2 regions of the Peribacillus sp. SRI_006 genome follow, and region 2 is predicted to be linked to the other one. Evidence: riboswitches for the same ligand, from Rfam matches in the RefSeq annotation. Region 2 holds a riboswitch; the other holds the start of a gene.
What was found. A riboswitch is a leader RNA that binds a small molecule or an ion and turns the genes downstream of it on or off. The one in region 2 is predicted to bind glycine.

Region 1: it holds a riboswitch for glycine, as region 2 does, so the genes downstream of both, gcvT (glycine cleavage system aminomethyltransferase GcvT) here and AC2YHV_RS05340 (amino acid permease) in region 2, are expected to answer to the same signal.

Annotation. Positions count from the first base shown of each region.
Region 1 covers NZ_JBYCZT010000001.1:386,461-402,232, forward strand. Annotated here, with positions in the region: gene comGA (competence type IV pilus ATPase ComGA) at 1-311, shown strand, start outside; gene comGB (competence type IV pilus assembly protein ComGB) at 295-1,329, shown strand; gene comGC (competence type IV pilus major pilin ComGC) at 1,407-1,718, shown strand; gene comGD (competence type IV pilus minor pilin ComGD) at 1,726-2,169, shown strand; gene AC2YHV_RS01905 (hypothetical protein) at 2,156-2,494, shown strand; gene comGF (competence type IV pilus minor pilin ComGF) at 2,442-2,921, shown strand; gene comGG (competence type IV pilus minor pilin ComGG) at 2,914-3,300, shown strand; gene AC2YHV_RS01920 (YqzE family protein) at 3,416-3,601, shown strand; gene AC2YHV_RS01925 (YqhG family protein) at 3,645-4,442, opposite strand; gene AC2YHV_RS01930 (DEAD/DEAH box helicase) at 4,420-6,108, opposite strand; glycine riboswitch at 6,486-6,573, shown strand; glycine riboswitch at 6,577-6,660, shown strand; gene gcvT (glycine cleavage system aminomethyltransferase GcvT) at 6,801-7,907, shown strand; gene gcvPA (aminomethyl-transferring glycine dehydrogenase subunit GcvPA) at 7,925-9,271, shown strand; gene gcvPB (aminomethyl-transferring glycine dehydrogenase subunit GcvPB) at 9,264-10,721, shown strand; gene AC2YHV_RS01950 (rhodanese-like domain-containing protein) at 10,861-11,244, opposite strand; gene AC2YHV_RS01955 (lipoate--protein ligase family protein) at 11,446-12,282, shown strand; gene AC2YHV_RS01960 (vitamin B12-dependent ribonucleotide reductase) at 12,670-15,240, shown strand; gene AC2YHV_RS01965 (hypothetical protein) at 15,392-15,577, opposite strand; gene splB (spore photoproduct lyase) at 15,715-15,772, shown strand, end outside.
Region 2 covers NZ_JBYCZT010000003.1:221,087-236,858, reverse strand. Annotated here, with positions in the region: gene AC2YHV_RS05385 (LLM class flavin-dependent oxidoreductase) at 1-477, opposite strand, end outside; gene AC2YHV_RS05380 (LLM class flavin-dependent oxidoreductase) at 551-1,573, opposite strand; gene AC2YHV_RS05375 (LysR family transcriptional regulator) at 1,707-2,618, opposite strand; gene AC2YHV_RS05370 (hypothetical protein) at 3,062-3,268, shown strand; gene AC2YHV_RS05365 (FAD-binding oxidoreductase) at 3,378-4,727, opposite strand; gene AC2YHV_RS05360 (hypothetical protein) at 4,839-5,048, shown strand; gene AC2YHV_RS05355 (hypothetical protein) at 5,032-5,160, opposite strand; gene AC2YHV_RS05350 (hypothetical protein) at 5,144-5,494, opposite strand; gene AC2YHV_RS05345 (amino acid permease) at 5,559-6,947, opposite strand; glycine riboswitch at 7,456-7,534, shown strand; gene AC2YHV_RS05340 (amino acid permease) at 7,722-9,062, shown strand; gene AC2YHV_RS05335 (DUF3311 domain-containing protein) at 9,340-9,540, shown strand; gene AC2YHV_RS05330 (sodium:solute symporter family protein) at 9,537-11,015, shown strand; gene AC2YHV_RS05325 (hypothetical protein) at 11,150-11,356, opposite strand; gene argH (argininosuccinate lyase) at 11,846-13,330, opposite strand; gene AC2YHV_RS05315 (ABC transporter permease) at 13,346-15,034, opposite strand; gene AC2YHV_RS05310 (ABC transporter ATP-binding protein) at 15,031-15,772, opposite strand, start outside.

The DNA.
Region 1 (15,772 bases), on a different contig from region 2:
TCAGCTTACTTGAGGTTGAACAGACTTTGATTGGCGTGACAGCGCAGCGGCTGGTTGAATTACGATGTCTTCCGTGTAAAGGGGACTGTGCTTTAGCTTGCAAAATGACTGCTAGGAATAAAAGGGCAAGTGTATATGAATTGCTATATGGAAAAAGCCTGGCTGAAGTTCTCCGGATAATGGGAGATGAAAAAGAAATGGCAACGGTCAGCTACCGCCAATTAAAGGATGAAATCGGAAAAGCGGTTGCGATGGGCTATGTGGGATCTCAGGAATATGAACGGCTGGTCTACCATGAAACCAAAAAGTAAATGGAAGGTAAAAGAGCAGGCGGTCTTTATTTCGAAGCTAGGTGAATTATTGAATCATGGTTATCCTTTGGCGGAAGCTTTACATTTTCTTGAGTTTCAGGAATCAAAGAAGAAAGCGGAAGACTTCACTCAGGCTATAGCCGATTTAAGGAACGGCTACCCGTTGCACATGGTGCTGACCCATCTTAATTTTCATCCGCAGCTTGTAAGTTATATATTTTATGGAGAACAATATGGCGACCTGGAACGGGCGTTGAAAGAAGGTGGGCGATATTGGAAGAAAAGAATCGAGGATATGGATAAAGTAAAAAAGTTAATGGTGTATCCCGTATTCTTAGTCTTTTTTGTAAGCATCGTTTTTTATATTCTTCAGAGTGTTCTCCTTCCCCAATTCCAGACCATCTATTTCACGATGGATGTCGATCAGCATATTCTCTTAAGATTAATGTCAGCCTCCACGTTCATTCTTCCAGCACTACCCTTCTTATTACTCGGATTGCTCCTATTCTTGTATGCACTCAAACGATTTTGGTTCAATGGATTATGCCCATTAAGGCAGCGAAGGATTTTGATGGGAATTCCGATATTCGGGAGGTTCATCAAATTATACGAAACTTATTTTTTTGCAAGCCAATTCAGTGGCTTGCTTTCCGGAGGACTATCGATTAACGATAGCATCAAATTATTCTCGATAAATCAACAGCAGCCTTTTTACCAAAAACTTTGCAATATCATCAAGGATGATCTGATCGAGGGCAGATCACTGGAAATGATTTTTCGGGAGCTCCCATATTTTGATGGGAATTTACCGGTCGTCGCTGCAAATGGTCAAAAATACGGCAGACTTGATGCCGAGTTACTTCATTACAGTCGTTTTATACTGGAGAAAATTGAAGAGAGAATGAATGCAATCTTGAAAATCATTCAGCCTCTAATGTTTTCACTGATAGGTCTTTTGATCGTGTCCATTTATTTGGCGGTTTTGCTGCCGATGTTCTCACTGCTCGAAGGTTTATAGGATTTCATTTTTGTATTCCGGAGGTGAAAATGCCCGAAGGTCATCTGGTATTCAGATGCTTTTAGGAGCATGATGATATGTTGAAGAAAGTGATGAATGAACGTGGTTTTACCCTAATAGAAATGCTTATTGTTTTACTGGTGATATCCATCCTTTTGATTATAACAATCCCCAATATCACGAAAAACCAATCCACAATCCAGTCTAAAGGATGTGAAGCTTTCGTTAAGATGGCCCAAGCACAGGTGCAGGCTTATGAAATCGATAATGCTAAACTGCCCGAAAGTATCGGTGAATTGGAAAGTCAAGGCTACCTCAAACAGACATCCTGCCCTAATGGGAATGAAATTAGTTTGGATAGTAAAGGAAAGATAACGGTCGTTGAGTAGGAGAGAAGTGAATATACGGCATTCAGATGGTGGGTATACACTATCTGAAACCCTTATTGTCCTCGCTATTTTTGTACTCCTAATTTCCATTGGTCCTAATCTATATCCCAGCTTCACTAAAGGAATGGAAAATAGGCTTTTTCTTTCACAATTTCATGAAGATCTTTTCTATGCTCAACAGTATGCCATCAGTCATAAGAGCTTGATTTACCTCCATATTGATAATACCGAAAAGATTTATACCGTTTCGTCTTATAAGGAGGGGATCGTTTTAGAGAGAAGCATACCAGAGGATATCCAGTTTTTAAGCGGCACTTTGGGGTTCAGCTTTCATTTTAATCAATATGGAAATGCATCCAAAGCCGGAACGATTATGATTGATACCTCAAAGGGAAAGTACAAGCTGGTCCTCAATATCGGTAAAGGGAGGTTCCGGATTGAGAAATTGTAAAGGGTACGTCTACCTTGAGCTGATGGCCGCATTTTCTATTTGTATATTACTGGCCCTTGCCATTTTACCAATTCTTGAAGAGGTATTGACGCAGCGGAAAGATATTCCCGTAAGGACCGAAGCCCACCATTTATTATATGAAAGATTGACGGCGTTCATGGATGGGGAGATTCAAGCAGTTGATCAGGAAATCATTTACAAAAAAAGAAGCTATGAATTGTTTTGGAAGCACCATGGGGATTTCCCGGGAATGATTGAAGGGTGTGTACGCTATGAACATGAAACGGGTAATTGGGAATCCATTTGTGATGCTGCGAAAAAATGATGGCTTTACGATGATCGAATTGCTTTTTTCTTTATTGATTTTAATGACGACGTCGCTTTTTGTTCTGCAGCTCTTCTCGATCATTAACACCCAGATGAGGTCCGTTGATAAATTGCATCCTAAGGAGTGGGAGGTCTTTACCATGCAAGTGAAGCAGGAGGTCCGGAGTTCCAAAGCACAAGATGTAATGGGAAATAAATTATATTTGCTTTCAGGTGAACAATTAGCATCGCTGGAACAATATGAAGACAAGGTCCGAAGACGAGTGGATGGTATGGGGCATGAGGTCATCTTGCAGAACATTTCGGAATTCCAGGTCAATAAGGATGGCAGTGTCATTGTTATAAATATAACGGATAAAGCAGGGACTACTTTCAGTCGAAGATTTCATCCTTTCTTTAGGAATGATACGAAAATTGATGAATAATCAAAAAGGAGTCGTTTTCCCGATGGTCATGATTGTGGCGAGTGTTTTCATCATGTTCACGATACTAATGATCGACCAGTTTATCATTGATAAAAAGTTTTATAAAGAAGTGGAAGAGTCGCTTGTGGCCGACCATCTTGTCCATCTAGCCATCAAGGATGTGACGGCAGAGTGGGGCGAAGAGATTCCGAAAATCATCCAGGGGGAAATATCATATCCCAATGGTGTGGTGCGATATTCCTTAATGAAGCAAGAAGGTCCTTACGTCTATATCGAGTTTTCTTCCAAAACTAAAAATGATCGAGAGGGCAGGGTCATCATTCAATACGATAAAGAAGCGGGGGAAGTGAAAGAATGGTTGGAGAAGCAAGCTGTGTAATAGCAAAATCAACACCATTTTATTAGGGAACGCGACAGGTTTACGGTGAAGGGAGCAAGGAAAGGAATAAAATAAGCGTAAACCGGACATACTTTGCGTAGGGTGATGATTTTATATGTCTACAAACGCTTATATTAAATATCTGACGCAGCAGCTTGTCGAGTATTTCAATCTGACGAAAAAAGAACGAAAAGAAAAACGCCTTCACAGAAAAGAGGATAAAAACCAGGGTATGTCACATTGGTTTGGCATTGTCCCTTTTGCTTTGTCGATGTTTATAAGGAAAACGATCAAAAAGTAAAACAGATGTCCTAAACTTGGACATCTGTTTTTTTATTCTTAACTTATCCCAACGCCCTATCTGAAAGGTAAAATAATCCTCCGTTGATGATGGATATTCTGATGTTGGGTTCATATTGTGCTTTTAGTGCTTCTTTTTCGGTATAATAGCTCTCACTTTTTTCGTCCATATCCTTGTAAAAATGCTCCAATAAATTCAAGTCATTCTGCCAGCGCAGCATTGCTTCCTCCGCCCAGGAATGGTCATCATCCTCGAAACTGGTTCTGATGTATGTATCAAGTCTTGCCAATCCACTCTTGGGCATGATCAGAGGTGAAAGCGTAAAGGAATAATCCGGTATTTTCGGGGTGACGTTAATCGGTAAAACCCGATGGTGAAACCCTTCCATTATTTCACCCGAGATTAAATTCAGTCCGATTGACATGAAAGTATCTTTTTTGCGGTCGCATTGATAGGATATTTTCACATTCAGGGTCAGCCAAGGAAACAAAGGATTATTTCTGCCTTTTGATGGAGGCGTATTCTCAAAAAGTCTAGTATACCCTGCCAGCTTTTTGGTTGATTGAATAATCTGGTGAAGACGAGGGGAGCCAAAATGAATCATTTCTCCCTTTAAATCGGATGGAGCTTGTTCTGGATCGGTAATGAAAGTGATTTGTGCCGGGTTCGGAACACCTCCTGTTTTTTCTAGATAATGCCAATAAAAGGGTCTGTTCATTAATTCTTTATCCATCTCAATCGTCAATTGCACTGTAAGGTGGGTTGGTGCATTATCCAGTATTTCACACTCATTGGCTTTAAAGAAAGTGATTAAAAAATCATGAATTTCCCGTTGCTGCATGAACCTCACCTTCCTTCATTGATTGAGCGAATTGGATCAACGATGAAAAATTATCCATCTTGACTTTCATTTCGCCTTCGGTTTTGGACTCGCCGACCACATCAATTAAATATTCTTCAATGTTGTTAATATCCAGTTTGGTTAAAATATCATCCAATTCACCGATTACTTTTTCAAATAAATTTATTTTTTCGTATAGTAACTTCAGTATATGTTCTTCAACTGTATTTTTCGTGGCAAAGTTATAAATCATCACATCTTCTTCCTGACCAAGGCGGTGAATCCGTCCAATTCTCTGTTCAAGCCTCATTGGGTTCCAGGGCAGGTCAAAATTAATCAAGTGATGGCAAAACTGAAGGTTTATCCCTTCCCCGCCAGCTTCTGTTGCGATTAATACCTGAATGTTCTTTTGGAATAATTCACGCATCCAGTCTTTCTTTCCACGCTTAAAACCGCCTCGGAAAGGAACAGAAGAAATTCCATTCTGCTGTAGGTACCATTGGAGATATAATTGAGTCGCACGATATTCCGTAAAGATAATCACTTTGTCATCAATTTTCTTGATCAGTTCCAAAGCTTTTTCAGCCTTTGAGTTCTGGACCGTTTCATTCACTTTAGTAAATAAATCATCAAGCTTTGCCAAAAAATCAGGGGAAGGCTGATCGTATTTATCCCTCATATTCTTTAATGTATAAAAGACAGCCTCTCTGCTGCTGCATGCTTCCCTTTGGAGAGTGAGAGCCGAAAAGGCGCTTCCTTTTGATCCATCCGAAATTGGCTTGAATTTGGAAACAGCATCATACAATGCTTGTTCCGTTGGAGAAAATTCAATGGTGATGGTTTCCACATGCCGTTTTGTCCATTCAATGCCAGTATCGGCCCGCCGGTTTCGAATCATGACAGTGTTGACCAGTTCCTTTAGGTGTTCATCTTCTGTTATGTTCCGGCCTTTCCCTTTATACTTTTCCGAAAAGAGTGAGGCATTTCCCAAGTGGCCCGGTTTCAATAACGAAACGAGGTGGAATATCTCCTCGACTTTATTTTGAATCGGAGTGGCTGTCAGGAGTAAACAAAATTTCTTTTTCAGATTTTGGACGAATTCATAGTTCTTCGTCTTATTATTTTTAAGTTTATGAGCTTCATCAATAATGATGAAGTCATATTCCTGAGTAAAGATGATATCTCGATGTGGAGCGCGTTTCGCTGTATCAATGGATGAAATGACTACATCACAGGAGTCCCAGACATAACTTTTTCTCTGAACGACTGCCGGAATATGAAACTTGGTATTCAATTCAAATGCCCATTGTGTGACAAGGGAAGCCGGAACAAGGATCAATACTTTTTTTACAAGGCCCCTAATCATATACTCTTTTAGGATCAAGCCTGCTTCAATTGTTTTTCCCAGCCCTACCTCATCAGCCAAAATGGCTTTTCCATTCATCTTTTCCACTACTTGCTTCGCCGCTTCCAATTGATGGGGAAGCGGGGTTAGCTGAGGAAGATGCTTGGGCGCCTGTAAACCTTCAAAATCAGGGATGATAAGGTTTTCCTCCATTTGAACCGCCAACTTATAAAGCTCCCAATTTCCCCATGGACCGTCATTTTCCATCTTTTGCAGAAACTCGTCATTCCATTCAGAATTGAAGGATATATTGATTTTCATAGAAATAACTCCCTCTTAAATCATAATTTCCTTAATATAAGGTCAAAACCCGAACATTTCATATGTGAAGTAAGAAAAATATTTCTTTTTCAAAAAATATTGCAGAGATAAGTTTCTTAGGGTAGGATATAAGTATATTTAGAAAATTCCAATTTCCAAACGCTACAAAGAATGTTTGTACATCGATTTTGCAGTTCGCGTTTTCTTAGTATGGGCTATAGGCTCCTAATTTATCCAAGATTACTGAAGGAGATCAGTCAAACGGTTTCTGAAGTTTTAGGAGAATTGGCAGAGAATGCATTCCATTTATGCTCAAAGGTTTTACCGATGCTTGGGGCTTATCGGCTTCCTTTCAATGGTAGACCATTTATATGCGGGTGAAGATAAGGGGAGAGACTACGGATGTAGCGCCGAAGGAGCAAACTTAGCAGTGAATCTCTCAGGCAAAAGAACTCTTATTGGACGCAACTCTGGAGAGCGCCGCCCGTTATGGGACGGCCACCAAAGGGGAAAACCTATTACATAGGTAAACTTTCAGGTTTCAGGACAGAGAAAAAGCTCAAACGGGCTTTCTCTGTCCTTTTTTGTGCTTTTTTCACATCATGAATCAGCTTGTATCTGATGCGTAATGACAAGAAGCTTTTGATAATGAAGCCAATTAATTTTTAAAAAAATCTGAAGGGGGTCATTTTTTGACCAATTTAAAAAGAACACCACTATTTGAGGTTTATCGTGAATACGGAGGTAAAACGATTGATTTTGGCGGCTGGGAACTTCCTGTCCAATTTTCGGGTATAAAGGATGAACATGAAGCCGTACGGACAAAAGCGGGGTTATTTGATGTTTCCCATATGGGGGAAGTCGATGTTAAGGGGCCTGGGAGCCTTTCCTTTTTACAGAAGATGCTGACAAATGATATATCAAAGCTGCAACAGGGCGGGGCCCAATATACCGCCATGTGTTATGAAAACGGAGGCACGGTTGATGATCTTATCGTGTATAAAAGGGCTGAGGACGACTATCTGCTCGTGGTCAATGCAGCGAATACAGAAAAAGATTTCAATTGGCTTCAAGCGAATTTAACGGAAGATGCCCAAATTACGAATGTATCAAGTGACTATACACAGCTGGCACTTCAAGGACCAGCTGCAGAGAAGATATTACAAAAACTATCCGGAAGTACTGACTTAAGTGAAATTGGATTTTTCAGGTTCAAGGATAATGTCATGATTAACGGTATCTCCACGCTGGTATCCCGTACTGGATACACTGGTGAAGATGGTTTTGAAATATATAGCGACAGTAAAAATGGCCCTGCCCTTTGGAAGGCGATTATGGATGCCGGTAAGGAAGAGGGGGTTCAGCCGATTGGTTTAGGCGCTCGTGATACCCTGCGTTTTGAAGCGAAACTGCCGCTGTATGGGCAGGAGCTTTCGGCGGACATCACCCCGATAGAAGCCGGGATTGGTTTTGCAGTAAAAGTGGATAAGGAAGTTGATTTTTTCGGGAAAGCCGTTCTTGCTGAGCAAAAGGAGAAAGGGGCTCCCCGGAAGCTTGTGGGAATTGAAATGATTGACCGTGGCATTCCACGTCATGGGTATAAGGTCTACAGCGGTGATGAAGTCATTGGCGAGGTCACGACTGGTACCCAATCGCCAACATTGAAGAAAAACGTTGGATTGGTACTTATCGATAAGGAATTTTCGGTGCTGGATGCGGAAGTCGAAGTGGAAATCCGTTCCAAACGTTTGAAAGCCGTTATAATACAAACACCTTTTTATAAAAAACCACGTAAATAGAGGGGAATGGTCATTAGATGAAACATCGTTATTTACCCATGACAGAGCAAGATAAACAAGAAATGCTGGAAGCGATAGGGGTATCCGCTGCTGAAGAACTTTTCAATGATATCCCTGAAAGCGTTCGTTTTCAAGGAGAATACGATATCAAGCCTGCTAAATCGGAACCTGCATTAATGAAAGAATTATCAAGGCTTGCTGCAAAGAATGCGGACCTTAAAAATTATGCTTCCTTCCTTGGTGCGGGTGTCTATGACCATTATGCGCCGGTCATCGTCGATCATGTTCTTTCCCGTTCTGAGTTTTATACGGCGTATACACCGTATCAGCCTGAAATTTCACAGGGCGAGCTTCAAGCAATCTTTGAATATCAAACGATGATATGTGAATTGACGGGCATGGATGTGGCTAACTCCTCCATGTATGACGGCGGGACGGCGCTGGCTGAAGCAGCGATGCTTGCTTCAGGACAGACAAGGCGGAAGAGGATTCTCATTTCAGGAACCGTTCATCCTGAATCAAGAGAAGTTGTGAAGACATATGCAAAAGGGCAACGCGTGGAAGTGATCGAAATTCCTCATAAAGACGGTGTGACGGACTTAGCTGCTTTAAGGGAATTGGCGAATGATGACATTGCAGGAGTGATCGTGCAATACCCGAACTTTTTTGGCCGGATCGAGCCATTGAAAGAAATGGAAGAAATCATTCATGGCGTCAAGTCCATGTTTATCGTTTCCAGTAATCCGCTTGCATTGGGAGCTTTGACATCCCCTGGTGCACTCGGTGCAGATATCGTAACGGGGGATGCTCAGCCATTCGGCATTCCAGCGGCATTCGGTGGCCCTCATTGTGGATATTTTGCGGTTACTAATAAACTTGTACGGAAAGTTCCGGGCAGACTCGTTGGTCAAACGGTCGATGAGAATGGAAAAAGAGGGTTTGTCCTGACGCTTCAAGCTCGTGAACAGCACATTCGCCGTGACAAAGCCACATCCAACATTTGTTCCAATCAAGCTTTGAATGCCTTGGCCGCTTCTGTTGCAATGACCGCGCTTGGGAAAAAGGGTGTCAAAGAAATGGCCGTGCAAAATATTCAAAAAGCACATTATGCGAAAAAAGCAATTATGGCAAAAGGGGTGGAAGTGATATTCGACGGTCCTTCGTTTAATGAATTTGTCATTAAACTGCCTGCTCCGTTTTCAGAGGTCAATAAAAACCTTTTTGAAAAAGGGATGATCGGCGGCTTCGATTTAGGGACGGTTTATCCTGAATTGAAAGACCATATGCTGGTTGCGGTAACTGAACTAAGAACAAAAGAAGAAATTGATGCACTTGCGCAGGAATTGGGGGATCAACATGAATAATCAAGATCAATCACTCATTTTTGAAATCAGTACTTCCGGCCGGATCGGGTACAGTCTGCCAGAAATGGATGTTGCAACTATTCCGCTCGAAGAAATTCTTCCTGCCGACTACATCCGTGAAGAAGAGGCAAAGCTTCCTGAGGTGTCCGAACTGGATATCATGCGTCACTATACTGCACTTTCCAAACGGAATCATGGGGTGGATTCGGGTTTTTATCCGCTGGGTTCATGCACGATGAAATATAATCCGAAAATAAATGAAAATGTGGCACGTTTCAACGGTTTTGCCCATATCCATCCATATCAAGATCCCGCTACTGTACAAGGAGCATTGGGACTATTATTTGATTTGCAGGAACACTTAACGGAAATCACCGGGATGGACCAAGTGACATTACAGCCTGCAGCAGGTGCCCACGGTGAATGGACAGGATTGATGATGATACGCGCTTTTCACGAAGCGAATGGCGATACAGAACGGACGAAAGTGATTGTACCTGATTCGGCCCATGGTACGAATCCTGCCTCTGCCACTGTTGCCGGACTAGAAACGATTACAGTGAAGTCCGATGAAAATGGGTTAGTCGACCTTGAAGATTTAAAACGTGTTGTCGGACCGGATACGGCGGCCTTGATGCTGACGAACCCCAATACATTGGGATTGTTTGAAGAAAATATTTTGGAAATGGCACAACTTGTCCATGACGCAGGTGGGAAGCTTTATTATGATGGAGCGAATCTGAATGCAGTCCTATCAAAAGCACGACCGGGTGACATGGGCTTTGATGTGGTTCATTTAAATCTCCATAAAACATTCACAGGCCCGCATGGAGGCGGCGGCCCGGGTTCTGGTCCTGTAGGTGTGAAGTCCGACTTGATTCCTTACTTGCCTAAACCTCTTATAGTCAAGCAAGGCGAGCAATTCGTCCTTGATTATGATCGTCCGCAATCCATTGGCAGGGTGAAACCTTATTATGGTAATTTCGGAATAAACGTGAGGGCATATACGTACATTCGTTCAATGGGTCCTGATGGCCTTAAAGCCGTCACAGAGAACGCGGTCATCAATGCCAATTATATGATGCGCAAGTTGGAACCTTATTTTGACTTACCATATAATCGTCATTGTAAGCATGAATTCGTATTAAGCGGACGCCGGCAAAAGAAATTGGGGGTAAGGACGCTCGATATAGCTAAAAGATTGCTGGATTTCGGGTATCATCCTCCAACCATTTACTTCCCGTTGAACGTGGAAGAAGGAATGATGATAGAACCGACTGAAACCGAGTCAAAAGAAACGCTGGATGCGTTCATCGACGCGATGATCCAGATTGCCAAGGAAGCGGAAGAAACCCCGGAAATCGTTCAGGAAGCTCCGCATACAACCGTTATAAAGCGGCTTGATGAAACACTTGCTGCAAGAAAACCCATTTTGCGTTATCAAGCCTAGATTAGTAGCTTACACTTAAAAAAATCCCTGCCTTCCGGCGGGGATTTTTCATGTTTATGTAAGATTCCATTAAAGTCCAACTGTTGACTTTCTTTTACTTGAGCTATGGAATTAAAAAGAGCCCATGCCGAGATGGGTCTTATTTCTTTGCTTTGATTTTCCCGGTCCACATCTTGAAACCGCCCTTTAAGTGAAAAAGTTCCCTGTAGCCCTTTTTGTATAGCATGGCTGCAGCTCTGCCGCTGATGATTTCGCTTTGAGCGTACAAATATACAGGCTTGTCCGGCCTAATTTCGACCAAGCGGGTTTTCATTTGAGTCATAGGGATGTTTCTTGCGCCTAAGATATGACCATTTTCGAAATCATTCGGTTCCCGCACATCAATTAGCTGCACTTTTCTGTAGTTGGCGATAAATTCGTCCTGTGTTAGTGTTTTAACGATTTTACGCTGGCGGTACCAATTAAAAAGTGAATACGCAATAACCACTCCGAGGATGATGAGCAGTGTATATAATATTTCCAAACATAAAAACTCCCTTCTACCTTAACGAATACAGACAATCTTTATTATATAATTGCTTTACCCAATAATCAAAAAGAATTTTCATCAAATTCTTCATGACTTGATAGCACTTTCTTTTTTAGAGTGTTAAAGTCTGTTAAACTACTACATGTGAGTTTTTTGTGGGGCATTGAAAAACGTCTATCGAAACGAGGGGTAAGGATGACTAAAGAAAAATGGGGTTTTATAGATTCGGGGTATTGTTCACCGGCTTTTAATATGGCGCTGGACGAAGCCCTGTTAAACTGGCAAAGCAAAGGGGAAATTCCGCCGATCATACGCTTTTACGGCTGGGATCCAGCGACATTGTCGATCGGTTATTTTCAAAAGGCAGAAGCGGAGATTGATCTGGAAGAGGTCAAAAGGCAGGGCCTTGGTTTTGTTCGCAGGCCGACAGGAGGACGAGCGGTACTGCACGAACATGAATTGACTTATAGTGTAATCGTTCCAGAATCCTATCCGGGAATGCCAACAACCGTTACTGAAGCTTATCGTGTCATTTCTGAAGGAATATTGATGGGGTTCAGGAATCTTGGATTGGATGCTTATTTTGCCGTGCCTCGAAGCGAACAGGAAAAAGCGGCTTTAAAATCGCCCAGGTCTTCCGTCTGCTTTGATGCACCTAGCTGGTATGAACTGGTCGTTGAGGGCAGGAAGGTCGCTGGCAGCGCTCAAACCAGGCAAAAAGGCGTCATCCTTCAGCACGGGTCCATTTTGCTTGAGCTTGATGATGATAAGCTCTTTAGCGTATTTAAATTCTCAAATGACAGGGTTAAAGAGAGAATGCAAAAAAACTTAAAAAACAAAGCTGTGGCCATGAATGACATTGCCGGGAGAAAGATAACCATCCCTGAAGCGAAAGAAGCTTTCGAAAAAGGTTTTGCCGAAGGACTTTCGGTCGATTTAGAGCCATATGTCCTCACCGAAAAGCAATTGCTGGAAGTGAAGGCAATTGCAGAAAGCAAATATGAAAGCGATGAATGGAATTTCATGAGATAGAGGAAGCATAATTAGAGTGGATAATAAAAAGTTTTTTCAGATTTGTTTGACCGAATAACACATCCCTTGCAGGGATAAGCCCTAAAAGGGATGGGGAAAAAGCAAGGTCCAAATTAATTGAAATCTGATGAAAAATTATTATAAATCGACATTTTCCTCCCTTTTGCTAACTATATTAATTGATTTAACGTTTGACAAAATTAAAAGTTATTCAAAACAAACACAATATATAGTAGTTGAAATATTTAATACGACACTATATGTTGATTTTTGAGTTTCGCTATGATAAATTTAGGGTACTTGTTAAGCGAAACGGACATGTAAGGCTACATAAGGATTTTTGCGGCAGCAAGAACGGATCATGAAACATATAAAGGAGAGGGAATTATGTCGGTTGTAATAAAAGAAGCTTTAAAGGTTGATCTAGAAAGGTTGAATAAGGATATTTCTTTATTTCCCCAGGTTCACCCTGTAACTGCTGATATGAAAATGGCGCATAAGGGAGTGTCCCGTCTAGTCATGCTTGACCGCTATTCTTTTAAGGATACTGAAAAAATCACACTCTCGGCAGGCGATTTCGTCGTGTTGACGATTAAGGAAGATCCGAAATTCCCGGCAAGGGGTCTCGGTTACATCGTTGAAATTGATTGGGAAACCAAAAAAGCCAAGGTATTGGTGGATGAAGAATTCCGTGGCGTATTGGATAATCCGGAAGAAGTCGAGACGGGAATTGTAAACCGTCCGTTGGATATAATCGAAAAGCCTCTTGAAATATACTATGAACAAATTGCGAAACGTAATGCAACGGGATTGGCATCAGTGGAAACCACGGAAGAAAAAAGAACGGAATGGTTCAATAAATTCTATGAAGAATTAAAGAACCTTAATTTCGTCCCGGCAGGCCGAGTATTATACGGTGCAGGTTCCAATACGGATGTTACTTATTTCAACTGCTATGTAATGCCATTCGTACCGGATTCACGTGAAGGTATTTCAGAACATAGGAAACAAGTGATGGAAATCATGAGCCGCGGCGGCGGAGTGGGTACGAACGGATCGACACTGCGTCCAAGAAACACTCTGGCAAAAGGGGTAAATGGAAAATCCTCGGGTTCAGTGTCATGGCTTGACGATATTGCAAAACTGACGCATCTTGTTGAACAGGGCGGCAGCAGACGAGGCGCGCAAATGATCATGCTTGCTGATTGGCATCCCGATATTGCAGAGTTCATCATTTCCAAAATGCAAAATCCAAGGATTTTGCGTTACCTAGTGGAAAACACCAAAGATGAAGCCATCAAGAAATATGCCACGGATAAATTGAAATTCACGCCGCACACGGAACAGGAAACGGCTATGTATCAAGGGATCATCAATTATAAGGAGATTCCTGGCCAAGGCGGGTTCAGCGAGAAAATCATTAGGGATGCAGAGGAAAAGATCCGTACAGGCGGAACATACAGTGTCCATAATTCGGATTTCTTGACTGGAGCCAATATCTCCATTTGCCTGACCAAGGAATTTATGGAAGCGGCTGAACAAGATGCGGAATATGAATTGCGTTTTCCTGATGTTGAAAGCTATAATGCCGAAGAAATGGCCATTTACAATGAAGAATGGCATAATGTCGGCGATGTTCGCGAATGGGAGAAAATGGGTCATAAAGTCCGTGTTTACCGTAAAATCCGGGCTAAAGAGCTTTGGAACTTAATAAACATTTGTGCAACATATTCTGCTGAACCAGGTATTTTCTTTATCGATAATGCAAATGAAATGACGAATGCCAAAGCATACGGTCAACAGGTTGTAGCCACGAACCCTTGTGGAGAACAGCCATTGGCCCCATATTCAGTATGTAACCTTGCTGCTGTCAATCTGGCTGAAATGGCTGATAAAGAAAGCAAAACGGTTAATTTCGAGAAACTTAAGCAGACAGTTGAAGTCGGTGTGCGCATGCAGGACAATGTCATTGACGCAACTCCTTATTTCTTGGATGAAAACAAAAAACAGGCACTGGGCGAGCGACGGGTTGGACTCGGTGTAATGGGTCTGCATGACCTGTTGATCTACTGTGAAACGGAATATGGCTCTGAAGAAGGAAATATCCTGGTTGACAAGGTTTTTGAAACGATTGCGACCACAGCTTACAGGGCTTCGGTGGAACTTGCTAAAGAAAAAGGCAGTTTCCCATTCCTGATCGGGTCAACGGACAAAGAAACCAATGAGCTTAGAACACGTTTCACACAAACCGGATTTATGGAAAAAATGCCGGAAGATATCAGGGAAAGTGTTGCTGCACATGGTATCCGTAACTCTCATTTATTGACAGTGGCTCCTACGGGAAGTACAGGAACGATGGTTGGGGTATCAACAGGTCTTGAACCGTATTTCTCCTTCACGTATTTCCGCAGCGGCCGTCTTGGTAAATTCATTGAAGTTAAGGCTGACATTGTACAGGAATACTTGGATCGCCATCCAGAAGCCGATACAGAAGAGCTACCAAAATGGTTCATTTCCGCTATGGAATTAGCTCCAGAAGCACATGCTGATGTTCAATGCATCATTCAACGCTGGATTGACAGCTCGATCAGCAAGACGGTCAATGCTCCAAAAGGATATACTGTCGAACAAGTTGAAAAGGTATATGAACGTCTATACAAAGGCGGAGCAAAAGGCGGAACGGTATATGTGGATGGCAGCCGTGACAGTCAGGTCCTTACGCTCAAAGCGGAAGAAAACCAAATGGACGAGCAGCTTGAAATGGATGAATTGACAAATGTGGAAGAAAAGAAAAAAGTTGTATTGGTCGATACGATAAATGAGCTGCGTTCGACGAATGTTACAATTGGTTCGGAAGTGGGTAACACTTGCCCCGTATGCCGTAAGGGTGAAGTTCAGGAAATGGGCGGATGTAATACGTGCACGAATTGCGGAGCGCAATTGAAATGCGGGCTATAAGCTGATGCAAAGGAAGTCGTTAAGTATGCTGCAAAGCTATCTTAACGGCTTTTTTTAGAGTCATTAATCCAGGGCAGTGACAGTCTGTTCAATTATATACCAATAGGTGAAGACCGAATCATTGTAAATTCGGTCTTCTTTTCACGTTCAATCAACCATTTTCATTTTGCTGCCCTATTTCCTTTTCGGCTAGATATTGGTTGCCATCTTTCAATACTGAAAATTCATCGACAGAGTCTCCCGGTATATTCCTTGGATTTGGAAATTTATTATCTGTTTGAACGGTGATCGTTTGTTTTCCCATTCCATTTGTCAAGAAGTCTCGTTTATTAGCCATATCGCATCTCCTTCATTTTGAATTTCCAAGTAAAAACAATCATGAGGATAAAAGAATAAAGAAAAACTATCCTTATCAATTAGATTGTGTAGTTCGATTGAAAGTATGAACAAATCGAAAAAAGAATGGAGATCGAAATGAAACCATTTATGCCACAGTTAGTATATATCGAGCCAAGGGCATTGGAATACCCGC
Region 2 (15,772 bases):
TTGTATATATTCTGATGCAATCCGATAGCGTTTGGCATGATCAGGGTGTTCTTCAATCGTTTTGTTATAGTTCAAGGCCGTACTCTCAAGAGGGGTAGTAACAAGGTTCCATCCGCCACGACCTTGACTAATGTGATCAAGTGAAGCAAATTGCCGGGCTACAGTAAATGGCTCACTGTATGAGGTGGAAACTGTTCCGACAAGCCCTATTCTTGATGTAAAAGCAGCGAGTGCGGATAAAATGGTAAGTGGTTCAAATCGATTTAAAAAATGCGGAATTGACTTCTCATTGATAAACAATCCGTCAGCAATGAAAAGTAAATCGAACTTTCCCTCTTCAGCCTTCTGGGCCTGCTCCTTATAAAATTCAAGACTTACACTGGCATCTGCTTGAATGTCTGGATGTCTCCAACCGGATATACTCCCTCCTACTCCATGAATAAGCGCTCCAAATTTCAACTTTCTCTGTTCAGACATCGATACTCCTCCTTTAATTAATCGGTTTTCAAATTTGCTACATCCCACATCTCCCCTGATTGCTGAGGCCTTTTTAATTTTGGCTCGTAACGTGTTTCTCTTCAGATAAGACTAATTGAAGTGGACTCAACAATCGAAAAGATCTGAACCTTTCTGCTTCCTTTAAAATCGGCGAATGTAGGATAAACTCATCTACCCCGTACTTTTCATGTAAATTTGCTAAGACTTCTTTTACATAAGAAGGAGTTCCAGCAATAATATTGGAATCCTGTTCTTCTATTTCGTAAAGCTCCCCAGACTGCTTCCCGAATAACTCAGCTTGCGCTAAGGTTTGGACTGTGACAGAGCGACCGCTTTTGAGATGAACTTTCACAATCTTCTGATCACCTGTTAACTGTTCCGCTTCTTGTTGTGAAGGAGCAGCAATCACTGAAACCGATACCTTAAAGCTACCAGTTGGATAGATACTTTGGTAAATGCGTGCAGCATCTTCAAGTACAGTCTCATTACTGTTGATAAATCGAGCAAATACATAAGCTATCCTAAGTTCGGCTGCTAACCTGGCACTGTCAGCACTTGCACCAAGCAGAAACATCTTAGGCTTTTCGGAAGGTAGCGGTGTCGCTTGAATGCCTGCAAGCGGGTGAGTTTCATCAACTGAGTTCTCGATTATTTCTTGCAGGAAAGATAACCGCTCTTCGAAATCTTTTCCAGCATTCACAGTTCCAAACTGTAGCGCCTTCGTTGATAAGGGGAGCCCACCTGGTGCCTTTCCGATGCCAAGGTCTACCCTGCCGGGCGAAAGATTCGATAATACGTGAAAGTTTTCCGCCACTTTATATGGACTATAATGCTGAAGCATAACACCTCCGGACCCTACCCGAATCGATTTTGTCTGGGCCAATAAATAAGAAATCAATACTTCCGGGGAGGACCCCGCCAGCTGTTCGGCATGATGATGTTCGGATACCCAGAAACGGGTATAACCCCACTCTTCTGCATGTCTAGCCAGGTTAATGGTTTGCTGCAGTGCATCAAATGCTGAAGCTCCTGGAAATATCGGGCTCTGGTCTAAAATGCCAAGCTTATAACTCATATTCTCTCCTCCGATTTAATTCAAAGTTCACTTATGCGAATAATTATATTTTGACATATCCTATCACCTAAAACATGTTAATGGCAATGGTTTTACTAATAGAAAAAAATATTGTATTGATAGAAAATATCTATCAATTAGATTGTATCTGTAATTGCTGATGGGTTTTCTCAAATTTCTGAATTGATAAAAGAATGTCTTTCCATAATAAAGGGGATTCCATCCCGTGATTTAAATGCGTCAGATAGATGTGCTGCTTTATCTTGATTAAATGTGACACATCCACTTCAATCAAAGTTCCCTGTTCTAACTCTTTTTTAATACATAAGTACGGTAAAAATCCGATACAGCTTCTGCTAAGAATTAGCGACTTCGCCACTTCCAGGTGATCAACCTGAAAATCAATGCGCGGCTCTACATTTGATACTTCAAAAATTTTATGAACGTGGTTCCAGTCAAGCGCACCACACTCAAAAAATACCAACGGCTCCATTGCTAATTCCTGTACTGTTAGCCCAGTTCGAAGTTGAAATGGATGTCCTGGATACACGACTAAACGAATTGAATTATCAAGGGTTTTGTGATTTTGCAGACCACTATGTGTAACATCCTTCATAAAGGCTATATCAACCTGTTTCTGAAGCAATTTTTCCATTAATGCATCATTTGTTGCTGAAATGAATTTAAAGCGTAAATTTGGGTTTTCCTTTTTCCATAGAGGAAGAGCAAATGGAATAAAGTATTGCGATGTAATGATATTAGCCCCTATCGTTATTTCCTCCAGTTCGCTTCCTGTCTTCAACTGCTTTTTCCCCTGGTGAAAGGTACGAATAATTTGATCCGCAAATGGAATGAAGGCTTTCCCTTTTTCGGTTAAAATAATCCCTCTTCCTTGCCTCTCAAATAGTACTGAATCGAGTTCACTCTCAAGCGTCTTAATTCTTGCCGAAACCGTTGGCTGTGATAAAAACATCGCCTCTGCGGCTTTATGAAAACTATTAAGGTGAACAACATACATAAACGCTTCAATATGATCAATATTCATCTAGCCAACTCCTTTTTCCAAAATGAACGCAAAAAGCTCCTGTTCGCTTATCGCGTTCAGGAGCTTTCGGTTGTCCAATCAGCTCATCCTCTTATAATAATTCTTTCTCCGATTTTAATCTGATAAAACCAATAAGTAAAGTATAATTTAATTAACTTAACAAAGAATAAATCACATTTTTTTTGCATTATCTTACAATTTTATTCAAGGGACGCAATCTATTATGCAGATGAAAATTTCAGGATTCTAAGTAAATAAAACGAATAATCCCATTCTCTTATTGCCCGCTTTTCAATCCTGAGTGTGCATCTTTTTTTAAAATTTGGATTGAACTTTTCCAAGCTGTCCATCTGTCTACGTTATATTTTTTTCTCCTTATAAAATAGAAAAGAAAGGTCATCCTAATGGAGTAATTTCAATAATGACATAAGGAGAGAAACTACATGCCTCAACAGCAAATTGATATCAATCAATTAAATCAAGCAAAAGCTAACGTTACCCTTACGCAAACCTTACTTTCACAAGCAATTGAAAAATCTTCCTCTGCTTTGGCACAAGAAGCCATTAAACAAGCTGCTCAAGAAATTGCCCAAGCCCAATCTTCCGTAAATCAGGTTTATAGTACAGTACAAGCCCAGCAAGCGGAATGATTCTGGGGATTATCCGAATAATTGATTCAAAACAAGAAGAAAGAGGCCTATATCCAAATTCAGGAATAGGCCTTTATATAACGAATGTTTATGGTGTTCCAAGCTTTTTTCACCCCCACTTATTTAATGGCGGTATGCTTTGTGGGAACTTAAACGCATTGTATGGATCATACCTCGTTTTCACTTCCCTAAGCCGTTTGAAATTTTCTCCATAATACGCAGTTGGCCAATCTTTGATTAGAGTATCCGGCCAATTCACATAGTCACCGGTAGTAAATGGTGACAAGGCATGCTTCAGGTCCTTGATCCAACGAATGTTTAGCCGCTCTTCTTCTGGATTGGTCCATGTAGCCTGATACTCCTGGGCGATGATGGCATCTCGATAATAAAAAGCTGTCTCCTTTGGATCTTTAAGGCCCGCCACTCCTCCTAGGGATTGGTGCCAAATGGCTGCATTTTCATTTGGAGCATTTCCTAAAAAATGTTTCATAGTTGCGATTGCTTGCTGTGGAAAAGCTTTTTCAATGAAAGATCCTGACCTCTTTCGATGCGCCGGTTGATTTCCAGCTGGATAATCAAAGAATCTTACGGCTTCAATGTATGGGACTTCCTTTATCATGACATTTATTGGTGAACCGGTTTTTGTCAAAGGCTTTAATAGCTGCTTCAATCTATGTGACGTTCCAACAAATTCACCTTTAGCAAAAATTTCGTTTGCTTCCTTTGCCTTGAATTCTATTTCTGAAGTTAAGCCTTCATCAGCTTGAGTGGCCCAATCCTGCCAGGCTTCAAACACCGCTTCGAAATCCTCCCACCCCCATGTGACGGAGAAAACGGAAACCCTTGATACGGGGGTTACCCTGAAAGTAAGAGATGTGACTATGCCAAAGTTTCCCCCTCCTCCCCCGCAGCATGCCCAAAATAAATCACTATTGATTTTCCTATTCGCTTTAATGAGTTTGGCTCCCCTCTTTCCACAAGCCCTTACCATTTCTATTTCAAGTAGATTGTCACAAGTAAGTCCAAAGCGCCTCGTTAACATACCTATTCCACCGCCGAGCGTAAGACCTACAACACCAACACTGCTTTCGGTCCCTGCCGGAATCGTCGTGCCATAGTCCCATAACGTATTATATACTCGCCCTAAATCAGCTCCGGCTTCAATTTTTGCGATCATTTTTTCACGATTGACCTTGATATTGTACATTTCACTAATATCAATGACTAGACCGCCATTCACTAATGAAAAATTTTCATAACTATGCCTGCCGCTCCTAACCCGGAAAGGTGCATGATTTTCCCGGGCCCACTTCAATGAATTCAACACATCATCGGAACTTTGACAAAACACAATGACCTTTGGGAATTTAGAAAAACTTAAGTTATTATTTATCCTGGCACGCTCATACTCAGCATCATTAGGTGTAACGATACGACCGGTAAGCTTTGTTCTTTCCAAAAGATAACCCCTTCCTCGGGTAAATATGTAACATCCTATGAAAAAACCTGGCATGAAGATACATTCCCCTTGCTGTCCCTCCCTTGTTACGAGGTCAAATTAGCTACACTCGTGAGTTTCGCCGTTTTACTCGCGAATTCGACGACTTTACTCGTGAATTCCGCTGTTTTACTCGTGAATTCAACGACTTTACTCGTAAGCTTCGCCGTTTTACTCGTGAATTCAACAACTTCTCGTGAATTTCGCTATTTTACTCGTGAATTCGACGACTTTACTCGTGAATTCCGCTGTTTTACTCGTGAATTCAACGACTTCTCGTGAATTTCGCTATTTTACTCGTGAATTCGACGACTTTACTCGTGAATTCCGCTGTTTTACTCGTGAATTCAACGACTTTACTCGTGAGTTTCGCCGTTTTACTCGTGAATTCCACAACTTCTCGTGAATTTCGCTATTTTACTCGTGAATTCGACGACTTTACTCGTGAATTTTGCTGTTTTACTCGTGAATTTCGCTATTTTACTCGTGAATTCGACGGCTTTACTCGTGAGTTTCGCCGTTTTACTCGTGAATTCAACAACTTTACTCGTGAGTTTCGCTATTTTACTCGTGAATTCGACGACTTTTCTCGTGTGTTTCGCTGTTTTACTCGTGAATTCGACGACTTTTCTCGTGAATTCCGCTGTTTTACTCGTGAATTCGACGGCTTTACTCGTGAATCCCACGACTTTACTCGTGAGTTTCGCTGTTTTACTCGTGAATTCCACAATTGATCTACAAGGAAAAAAAAGGCCCTTCTCGAATTAGAGAAGGGCTTTTTACTAGAATTTCTTATCCTGAAATCTCATCATCGGATTTAACATCCAATGGTGTTCGTTTATCCATTTTCAGCATGTAATAACTTGCTATTACCAAGGCTAGGAAAACGATCCCGACAACCAAGGAAATCCTTGTACTAGGATTGATCCACATACCTACCAGCACCATCAGTAAAAAGGCTATTGTCGCATAGTTACTGTAAGGGGCCAACGGCATTTTGAACGGATGTTTCTCCATTTCAGCGGCATTTACCTTTCTGAACTTAAGCTCACTGATAAGTAAGACAAACCATGGAATCATCCCAGGCAAAACACTCGCACTGTACACATAAAGGAATACTTGCGGCGGTGCAAGGTAATTCAGGATAACCCCGATGCCCAACCCTAATAGTACAGCGATCGTGCAATATGCCGGAACTCCATTTTTAGATACTTTAGCAAAGACTTTCGGAGCTTGGCCATTCAATGCCAGTGTGTAAAGCATACGACCTGCACTGAAAATCCCACTGTTGCATCCAGACATCGCCGCAGTGATGACGACAAAATTAATGATGCCTGCCGCTGCAGTGATACCTATTTTGGCAAAGGTCGAAACAAACGGACTGCCTAAGTCATCCAGTTGATCCCAAGGGAATACTGTCACGATGACGAAAATGGCACCAATATAGAAAATTAAAATGCGCCATATAATTGATTGAATCGCTTTTGTTACGGTCTTCGTTGGGTCTTTCGCTTCCCCTGCTGTGATGCCGATAAGCTCAACGCCTTGATAGGAAGCCACGACAAGTGAAAGCGCAAAGAAGAATCCTGTCCAGCCTCCCGTAAAGAAGCCGCCATTTTCCCAAAGATTCGATAATCCAATCGCATCCCCGCCATTCCCTATTCCAAAGAAGATAAGGCCCAGGCCGGCAACGATCATCAATATAATCGTTATGATTTTTATAAGTGCAAACCAGAATTCAAATTCCCCGAAGGATTTAACGGAAATGAGGTTGGCCGCTCCCAAGATGATCATGGCGACCACACCTGGTATCCAGGCCGGTAACTCCGGGAACCAATATTGCATATACAAGCCAACCGCAATGATTTCGGACATTCCGACGATTACCCATTGAAACCAATTGCTCCAAGCAGTCATATAACCTGCCAAAGGATGTATATAGCTGCTCGCAAAGGTTGCAAAAGAACCTGTAGTCGGTTCTAAATAAAGCATCTCACCCATGGAACGCATGATGAAAAATATAAAAATACCTGCAATGGCATAAGCAAGCATTACAGAGGGCCCGGTCCATTTGATCGTGCTCGCAGATCCCATGAATAAGCCGACTCCGATGGTTCCGCCCAAAGCTATCATTTGAATGTGACGTGCTTCCAGCCCTCTCTTTAATTCCTTGTTCGACATGATTAACTCCTCCAGATGCAATATCGGTAATGCTTTTCTATCCTTACCACGAACTTATTAATTATTGCAGTTAGAAATGCTCTATCGAAAAAATACCAATAACACTTCATTTATGTTTTCTTATCTTATAATAGTAAATATTCTGTAAAAATACAATTGTATTTTTGAAATAAACAGTTGCCAATAATATCTTGTTGATTTTTCTAATCTAAAAATATCATTTTAAAAAAATGATGTTCAGTATTTTATTATAGTGATCGTTCATAATGAGTAGAAAACAATCACTTCTGCTTAGACCTTAAGTTAAATACAGACCACTATTAAACTACAGAAAATGCCTGTTTCATTTCAAAAAAAATTGTTGACCTACCGAAAAATAGATGATAGAATTCCAATATTATTTTATAAGCATAATGAAATGATCAAGCAGTGGAAAATCATCACTGACTGACATTTCTTCACAACCGCATACAAGCAAGCGATGAATGCTATGGATGACACTATAGCAGGAGCAGCTTCTGGAGAGACTGTACAAGATGCAGCGCCGAAGGATTCACAATCTCAGGCAAAAGGACAGAAGAGTAACGAATGATATATTGTTATTCTGAGCCCTTTAAGAGATTGGTATTATCCAATCTCTTTTTTTATTGTCCATATTGTGATTGGACTAAAACAACAAATGGGAAAGGCAAGCTGGACGACAATCACGTCCCTCTCTCCAAGACCATGCAGGTAAACATTCACTACCAGACTATAAAAACGGGGGCGTACGAATTGGCTAAACAAGAATTAAAAAGAGATTTAAAAAATCGACATGTACAACTGATTGCAATAGGAGGAACCATTGGCACCGGTTTATTTTTAGGTTCCGGAAAAGCCATACAATTAGCAGGTCCTTCCATATTATTCTCTTATATGATAATAGGGATTGCCTTGTTTTTTGTGATGAGGGCCCTGGGGGAATTGCTTTTATCCAATGCAGGGTACACATCATTCACTGAATTCGCAACTGAATATGTCGGTCCATGGGCCGGCTTCGTGACCGGTTGGACATATTGGTTTTGTTGGATCATGACCGCAATGGCCGATATCATAGCTGTCGGTGTTTATATGCAATATTGGTTTGATGTCCCTCAATGGATTCCGGCTCTGCTTTGTCTGGTCATTCTGTTAGGATTGAACCTATTGACCGTTAAGATATTTGGCGAATTGGAATTCTGGTTTGCCATCATTAAAGTAATCACGATCATCGCCTTGATCATCGTAGGAATTTTCCTTCTGATCCTCGGCTTCAATACCAATACCGGAACGGTTTCCCTAACGAACCTTTGGAATCATGGCGGCATGTTCCCCAATGGCATTTCCGGATTCCTGTTATCTTTACAGTTGGTCGTCTTCTCATTTGTCGGTGTCGAATTGGTCGGGGTTTCTGCAGCAGAAACGGCGAACCCGCGAAAGAACATTCCATCTGCCATCAATAAAATCCCTGTCCGGATTTTGCTTTTCTACGTTGGTGCACTATTCGTCATTCTCTGCGTCAACCCATGGACACAACTGAATGCCACAAGCAGTCCATTTGTAGAGGTCTTTGCGTTAATCGGCATTCCAGTCGCTGCAGGGATCATCAACTTCGTCGTTTTGACATCCGCTGCTTCTGCATGCAACAGCGGTTTATTTTCAACGAGCCGAATACTTTATACGTTAAGCAGGAATGGTGAAGCCCCAGCTAAGCTGGAAAAATTAAATAAACAGGCTGTTCCGAGCAATGCCTTATTCACATCCACAATCGTTGTATCAATAGGGGCATTATTAAGCAAGCTGATACCGGAACAGGCATTTACTGTCGTGACTACCATCAGTGCCATCTGTTTCATTTGGGTATGGAGCATTATCTTGATCTCCCATATCAAATATTCGAAAACAAGGCCCGACCTAAGAGCCGAATCGACTTTCAAGGCTCCTTTTACACCTTTTGTCAATTACGTCATTTTAGGCTTATTCCTGTTCATCCTTATTGTTATGCTATTCGCTGAAGCTACACGGCTATCACTGCTCTTGACCCCAATCTGGTTCATCCTCTTGGTGATACTATATAATTATCGAAAAAAAAGATAGCTAAAGGAAATAAAGCCTTGAACTCAATATGAATTCAAGGCTTTATCTGCATATGAACATATTAGGCCTTCGGCTTTCTGCACACTTTTGCTAAAATATATCAGGCAACTGCATTAAATTTTATATCAAAATAGTGTAAGCTAATATATATTATCGTACCTTTTCCGTCATGTATGAATTTTCCATCCGGTTTGGTTCACCCATCCATCAGTGGCATTGAAGAATGAACCCCCATTGGTGGGCGTTTCACTTTATTTAAAACGGAGGGGGTTGTTTAATGAAGATTATATATATTCTTACACTAGTTCCTTTTATAGGCATACTGGGATTTCTACCTTTTGTTAATAAAATAGAACCATATGTATTAGGGATGCCTTTCAATATGTTCTGGATGGCTATGTGGGTGGTCCTTACCTCTGCCATACTCGGCATCATGTATAAGCTGGATCCCAGGAATCGGGAAGGTGACCAGGAATGAATATTGCTCTCTTAATCATTTTAGCATTTTTACTTCTATCGATATTTTTAGGAATACGCTCTTCAAAAGGAAAAGATATGGACTTGGAACAATGGACGGTGGGCGGACGCGGTTTTGGTGCGATATTCGTCTTTCTGCTGATGGCCGGGGAAATCTATACGACCTTCTCCTTCCTTGGCGGCAGCGGCTGGGCTTATGGCAAGGGCGCACCCGCTCTATATGTTCTAATTTACATTACTTTGTCTTACGTATTATCCTATTGGCTCCTGCCGGAAATATGGAGATATGCCAAAGAAAATAAACTGATGTCTCAATCCGATTTCTTTGTAAGCAAATATAAGAGTCCCAGTTTAGGAATTTTGGCTGCACTTGTCGGTGTGGTGTCGATGATCCCAGTGATCGTCGTGCAGCTGAAAGGATTGGGGATCATTGTCTCAGAAGCATCTTATGGTGCCATCTCAATGTCTGAGGCAGTTTGGATGGGGGCGATCAGCCTTACCATTTATGTGATGATCTCCGGTATCCACGGTTCAGTTTGGACCGCGGTCATTAAAGATATCATGATGGTCGCCATAATAGGATTTTTGGGGATTTATCTGCCGATTCATTACTTTGGCGGATTTCAGCCGATGTTTGAAGCGGTTGATGCCGCCAAGCCTGGTTTTCTAAAGTTCCCTGATCAGGGGCTTAGCGTATCATGGTTCATCTCCACGGTAATATTGCTCGTATTCGGTTTCTATATGTGGCCGCAAGTTTTCAGCGCTGTTTATTCAGCACGCAGCGGCAAGGTATTTCGAAAGAACGCCATCATCAGTCCTTTATATACACTCATGCTGTTATTCGTCTTTTTCGTTGGGTTTACAGCTATATTGAAAGTGCCCGGACTCGTTGGTGCAGATGCGGACCTCTCATTGCTGCGCCTGTCGATCGAGACCTTTGATCCATGGTTTATAGGCATAATCGGCGGCGCTGGATTGTTGACCGCATTGGTGCCGGGATCCATGCTTTTGATGAGCGTCGCTACACTGCTCGCGAAAAACGTTTATAAGGAATTTGCACCTGACGTGTCCGATCGCCATATTGTACGATTGGCAAAGTTCCTTGTGCCAATCATTGCCCTTATAGCCGTCTACTTCACCTTAAACGGCGGCGAAACGATGTCGGCATTAATTCTTATGGGATACAGTCTCATTACACAGCTCTTCCCATCCCTTCTCTTTAGTCTGAAAAGGAATAATCCGATCAATAAATTTGGCGCAATCGCCGGCATCATTACCGGATTGGCCATCGTAATCTGCATTACACTCAGTCAATCGACAATAGGGACCTTGTTTCCATCCTTACCGCAAGCAGCAAAAGATTTGAATGTGGGAATCATTGCATTGGCAGTCAATTTCATTGTGATGATCACGGTGAGTATTGCTTTCAGAAAGCACGCGGTTCAGTTGGAACCTAAATCCGTTAACGATATATGAAGCAAATTTTGAAACTGGTTATGGATCAATAACATTGGAGGCTCAGTCAAAAGACTGAGCCTTCCTTATTCTCGGCTTCCAAGCATGATGTCCTTTATCTCAATATTGTTGATGGGAAACCTCATTTTAGACTATTAATCTTTTCTGTTTATAAACAAATCCCCTATTTTAACTAATAAATACAACGAAAAAATAATCATCAAGGTTCTGGATACTACCAGGCCATCCATAGCTAAATCATATCCACCTCTTAATAAGACTTCCGGATTCAAACAAAAAGTAATCGATATTACGAAAGCTATTAAAATCAGGATAACACCGAACTGAGATCTATTTGACATTAACATTCCGCCTCACATTATATTTTTTCCAAATAATAGAATTGTTTTTAGGAATAATCTACATTCATGGTCACTGGGGATGACTCAGTTGCATTAAAAATCCAAAATAAATAGCCACCCTGATAAAGAATGACTATGTATCATAAAATATGAAGCTTTCTTAGTAAAATGCATCGTATTGCTTCCGAGCCAACAAAAAATACTCTCTTCAGAAGGTTCGGGCTTTTATTCGTGAGTTTGGAGCAAATACTCGGGATTTTCATGCTTTTACTCGTGAGCTTGGAGCAAATACTCGGGAATTTCATGCTTTTACTCGTGAGCTTGGAGCAAATACTCGGGAATTTCATGTTTTACTCGTGAGTTTGGAGCAAATACTCGGGAATTTCATGCTTTTATTCGTGAGTTTGAAGCAAATACTCGGGAATTTCATGCTTTTACTCGTGTCCATGAAGCAAATAATCGTGAGTTTCATGCCCGTTAAAGCTCATTTCAGTAATCCACTAAAGCCTTCCTGCCATCATTCAATTCTTTGATCACTTTCTTATATTTCTGCAACTCTTGTTCCAGTTTTTGTTTTCTATTTAAAATCATTCTCGTAACCTCTTTCGGGGAGGGCCCGCCTTGAATGCTTCTGATTTCCACAAAATATTCGGGAGAGATTATTTTTTTCCATTCATCTTCTGCTATGTTCACTGATACGAATTCATTGATGATCTTATTGATTTCTTGTGTGTCCCAATCATATAGCTCTTTCCCTTCACTAATCGACTTTTTTGCAATTGTACTTGCTATGGAATGGGCTTTTCTAAAGGATATGTCGTAATCTCTTGAAAGGGTATCCGCTAATTCAGTAATCGTTATACTGGATTTTGCGGCCATTTTCTTTGTATGTTCTTCATTTACTTTCAAAGTCGACATGACGGCATACATTAGTTTCATGACACGGCCTGCATTCGAAAAAGCCCGATATAAATGTGGCTGTAAATCATCTTCCGTATCGACGATATCACCAAATGGTGTATTGTGAATCATATTCATTGCAGCAAGTGCATCACCATACGCACTGCTTGCAATCGAACGGGAATGTTCAATGGAGACAGGATTCCTTTTTTGCGGCATGATGCTGCTCACTTGAACATAAGGGTCCGCCACGTGAAATGTACCAAACTCCCTTGTCACATGCTGCAGGAAATCTTGGATCCACCTTCCGGTATTGACCATGCACGTCATGATGGCAGTTGCGGTTTCCAATAAATAATCTGCCCCGCCAATTGAGTCATAGGAATTTTCAATCACCGAATCAAACCCAAGCAGTTCAGCCGTACGGTTCCGACTGATCGGAAAACCGGTGGTCGTTAACGCGGCTGCACCCAAAGGGGATTGGTTAACCGTTTCATAGGCTGCCCATAACCGGCCAATATCCCTTTGAAGCACATCATAAATGGCTAAAAAGTAATGTCCTATTGTAGTAGGCTGAGCCGGTTGGGTATGTGTGTAACCTGTAATATAGGTTTCTGTATGTTTTTCAGCCTGCACCAAGAATGCTTCACTCAATTGGTTTGCATAGCCAACCAATTGGAGCAGATGACCTCTCAAAACAAGCCGGTACATCGCAACCCCCATATCATTACGACTGCGGCCGATATGAATCTTCCCTGCAAGTTCATGGCCGATTTCCTCACCGATCTTTGCCTCCATCATGAAGAATAAGTCTTCGAATTGGGGCTGATAGGTCAACTGAGCGAGATCTGTTTGGGCCACTTTCCGAATCCCATCAAGCATGGTTTTCGCCTCTTCATCTTTAATGATCTTTTGTTTCGAAAGCATGATGACATGTGCCCGATGAATATCGAACATTGCATCAAATAAGTAATCTCTTTGATCATTAAAAACAGGCATCAGAAGCTCTCTAACATAGGTTTTTCCGGGAAAGACACTACCTTCATTTTTGATAAATTGTTCAAGCCTGCTCATCTTTGAACCTCCGATTTATAAAGCTTTTTCCGCTTTGATTCCAAAAAACTTGTTCGAAATAAAGAGAACGATTACAATCAGCGTGATTTGAATCATCCCATAGGCAGCGGCCTGCCCCATATTGAACATCCGAAGCTGATTCATGATTTCAATGGATATGGGCCTGTTTGAAATCGTGTACAACAGGACCGAGGTCGGGAATTCCCCCACAGATTCGATAAATGCCAATAATGTCCCTGATAAAACACCAGGCATAATAATCGGAAATATTACCCTTCTGAAGGTATAAAACCACTTAGCCCCCAAGTTTCTGGCTGCTTCCTCAATCGAATCATCCAGCTGCTCCAGAACGGCATTAGTCGACCGGACAACGAGTGGAATATGCCTGATGAAATAGGCAAGCGGCAAAATCCAAAATGTGCCTACCAAGATTTGACCGAAAGAAAAAACGCTAGGTTCATTGAATGCGAATATCAAGTTCATCCCTATGACCGTTGCAGGCAACGCCCAAGGAATCATGACTAGAATATCGACAAAGCTTTTCCCGACGAATTTCCGTTTGACAAGTACATAGGACGCAATGACGCCAAACACCAGATTTGCCAACGTTGCAATAAACGCCATCAGTAAACTATTTCTTAACGGCTTGAAGATATTAGGGTCTTCAAACAAAAGCCTGTAATTTTCAACATTAAATACTGTGGGATACGTTTGAAATGTCCAGGTTCCATCCGGCACAAGTGAAAGCAAAAGAATCGTAAAGTGCGGTAAAAGCAGAATAATTACGCCGATGACCCCCGTTACGACCATCACCCATTTCATAACCGGGTTCTTCACTTCACTCCTGTGTGCCCCAAGCCCTTTCGAGGCCATTCGATAATCCTTCCTATTCTGATACCAACGCATGAATAATAGAAATGAAATCGAAACGATGGATAGAATGACCGATTGGGTAGCGGCAATTTCCATATCACCATTGATTTTTGAAAAATAAATTTGCAGGCTCAACACCCTGTATCCGCCAGCTAATAAAAACGGGGCACTGAAAGAAGCCATCGATATCATGAAAACAAGTAAAGAGGCGGCAACGATTGCAGGTGTCAATAATGGAAATGTCACCTTCCAAAAAACCTTTAATTTATTTGCTCCTAAGTTATAAGCGGCTTCTTCAAGTGATGGATCTATTTTATTGATTGCAGCGGATACGGTCATATAAAAATAAACATACATCGTATAGGCATGCACGATAAGAATTCCCGGTACCCCGCCAATCTTGAATGGAACCTTATCGAGACCGAACAGGTCCTTGATGGCATTTGGAATCAATCCCGATTCTCCATATAAAAACATAAAGGCCATTACCCCTACCAATGATGGAAGGACAATCGGCAAAATCGCTGCTGATGAAAAGAAGCTTCTGCCGGGAAAATCGTAACGGTTAAAAATGAATGCGAGCGGAATGCCAATCAAGGCACTGACCAATACACTCAAAAAGGATATATAAACAGAATTCCAAAGAGCCTCTAAGTTCGTTTTCGATTCCTGTACGAAGAAGTCCTGATAATTTCCAAGGGATATCGTTCCGTCTTTTTGCAGACTTTCAATAAAGGTCCTCAATGACGGGTAGAGTACATATGCTATGAGCACCAATACAACTGGTATAAGGAGCCAAACCGTCAATCTCGTATCACGATTTTTAATCATGGCGCATCACCGCTTATGACAGGGATAAGACGCAGCTGTTTCTCGGGAAGCTGGACATACACTTCCTTTCCTTGATAAAAGTATCCAAAATCATGGGTGTTAAATACGTCGACCCTTAGTAACACGTCTTGAACATCCACCATGACATTCACAACAGATCCAAAGAATTGGACGGAATTTATTTTACCTTTAAAGATATTCGTTCCTTCTTCGATCACATCCAGAATCCTGATTGCTTCAGGACGAATCGAAACAGCAAGGTCAGCATCACTCTGTATGATTGAAATTCCGTCCCTAGCTTGATTTTCCACCTTCAATTTAATCGGTTTTTCACTATTCTTAAGGACAATCTCTATATTATCTTGTTGAACTATTTCAACTTGAACGGGCAAAAGATTAATCTCGCCTATAAAACTCGCCACAAAATCATTGGCCGGCCGATTATAAATTTCTGTGGGCGTCCCGACCTGGTGACATACACCATAATTGAACACAGCGATTCGATCACTCATGGATAATGCCTCAGCCTGATCATGAGTGACATAAATGGTGGTAATCTTATAATCACGCTGCAGCCTTAAGATTTCCACTCTCATTTCATCACGAAGCTTGGCATCCAGATTACTTAATGGTTCATCCAGCAGTAATATTTCCGGTTCAATGACCAGTGCTCTCGCAAGGGCCACCCGCTGCTGCTGTCCTCCGCTTAACTGGCTCACTTGACGATCCGAGTAGCTC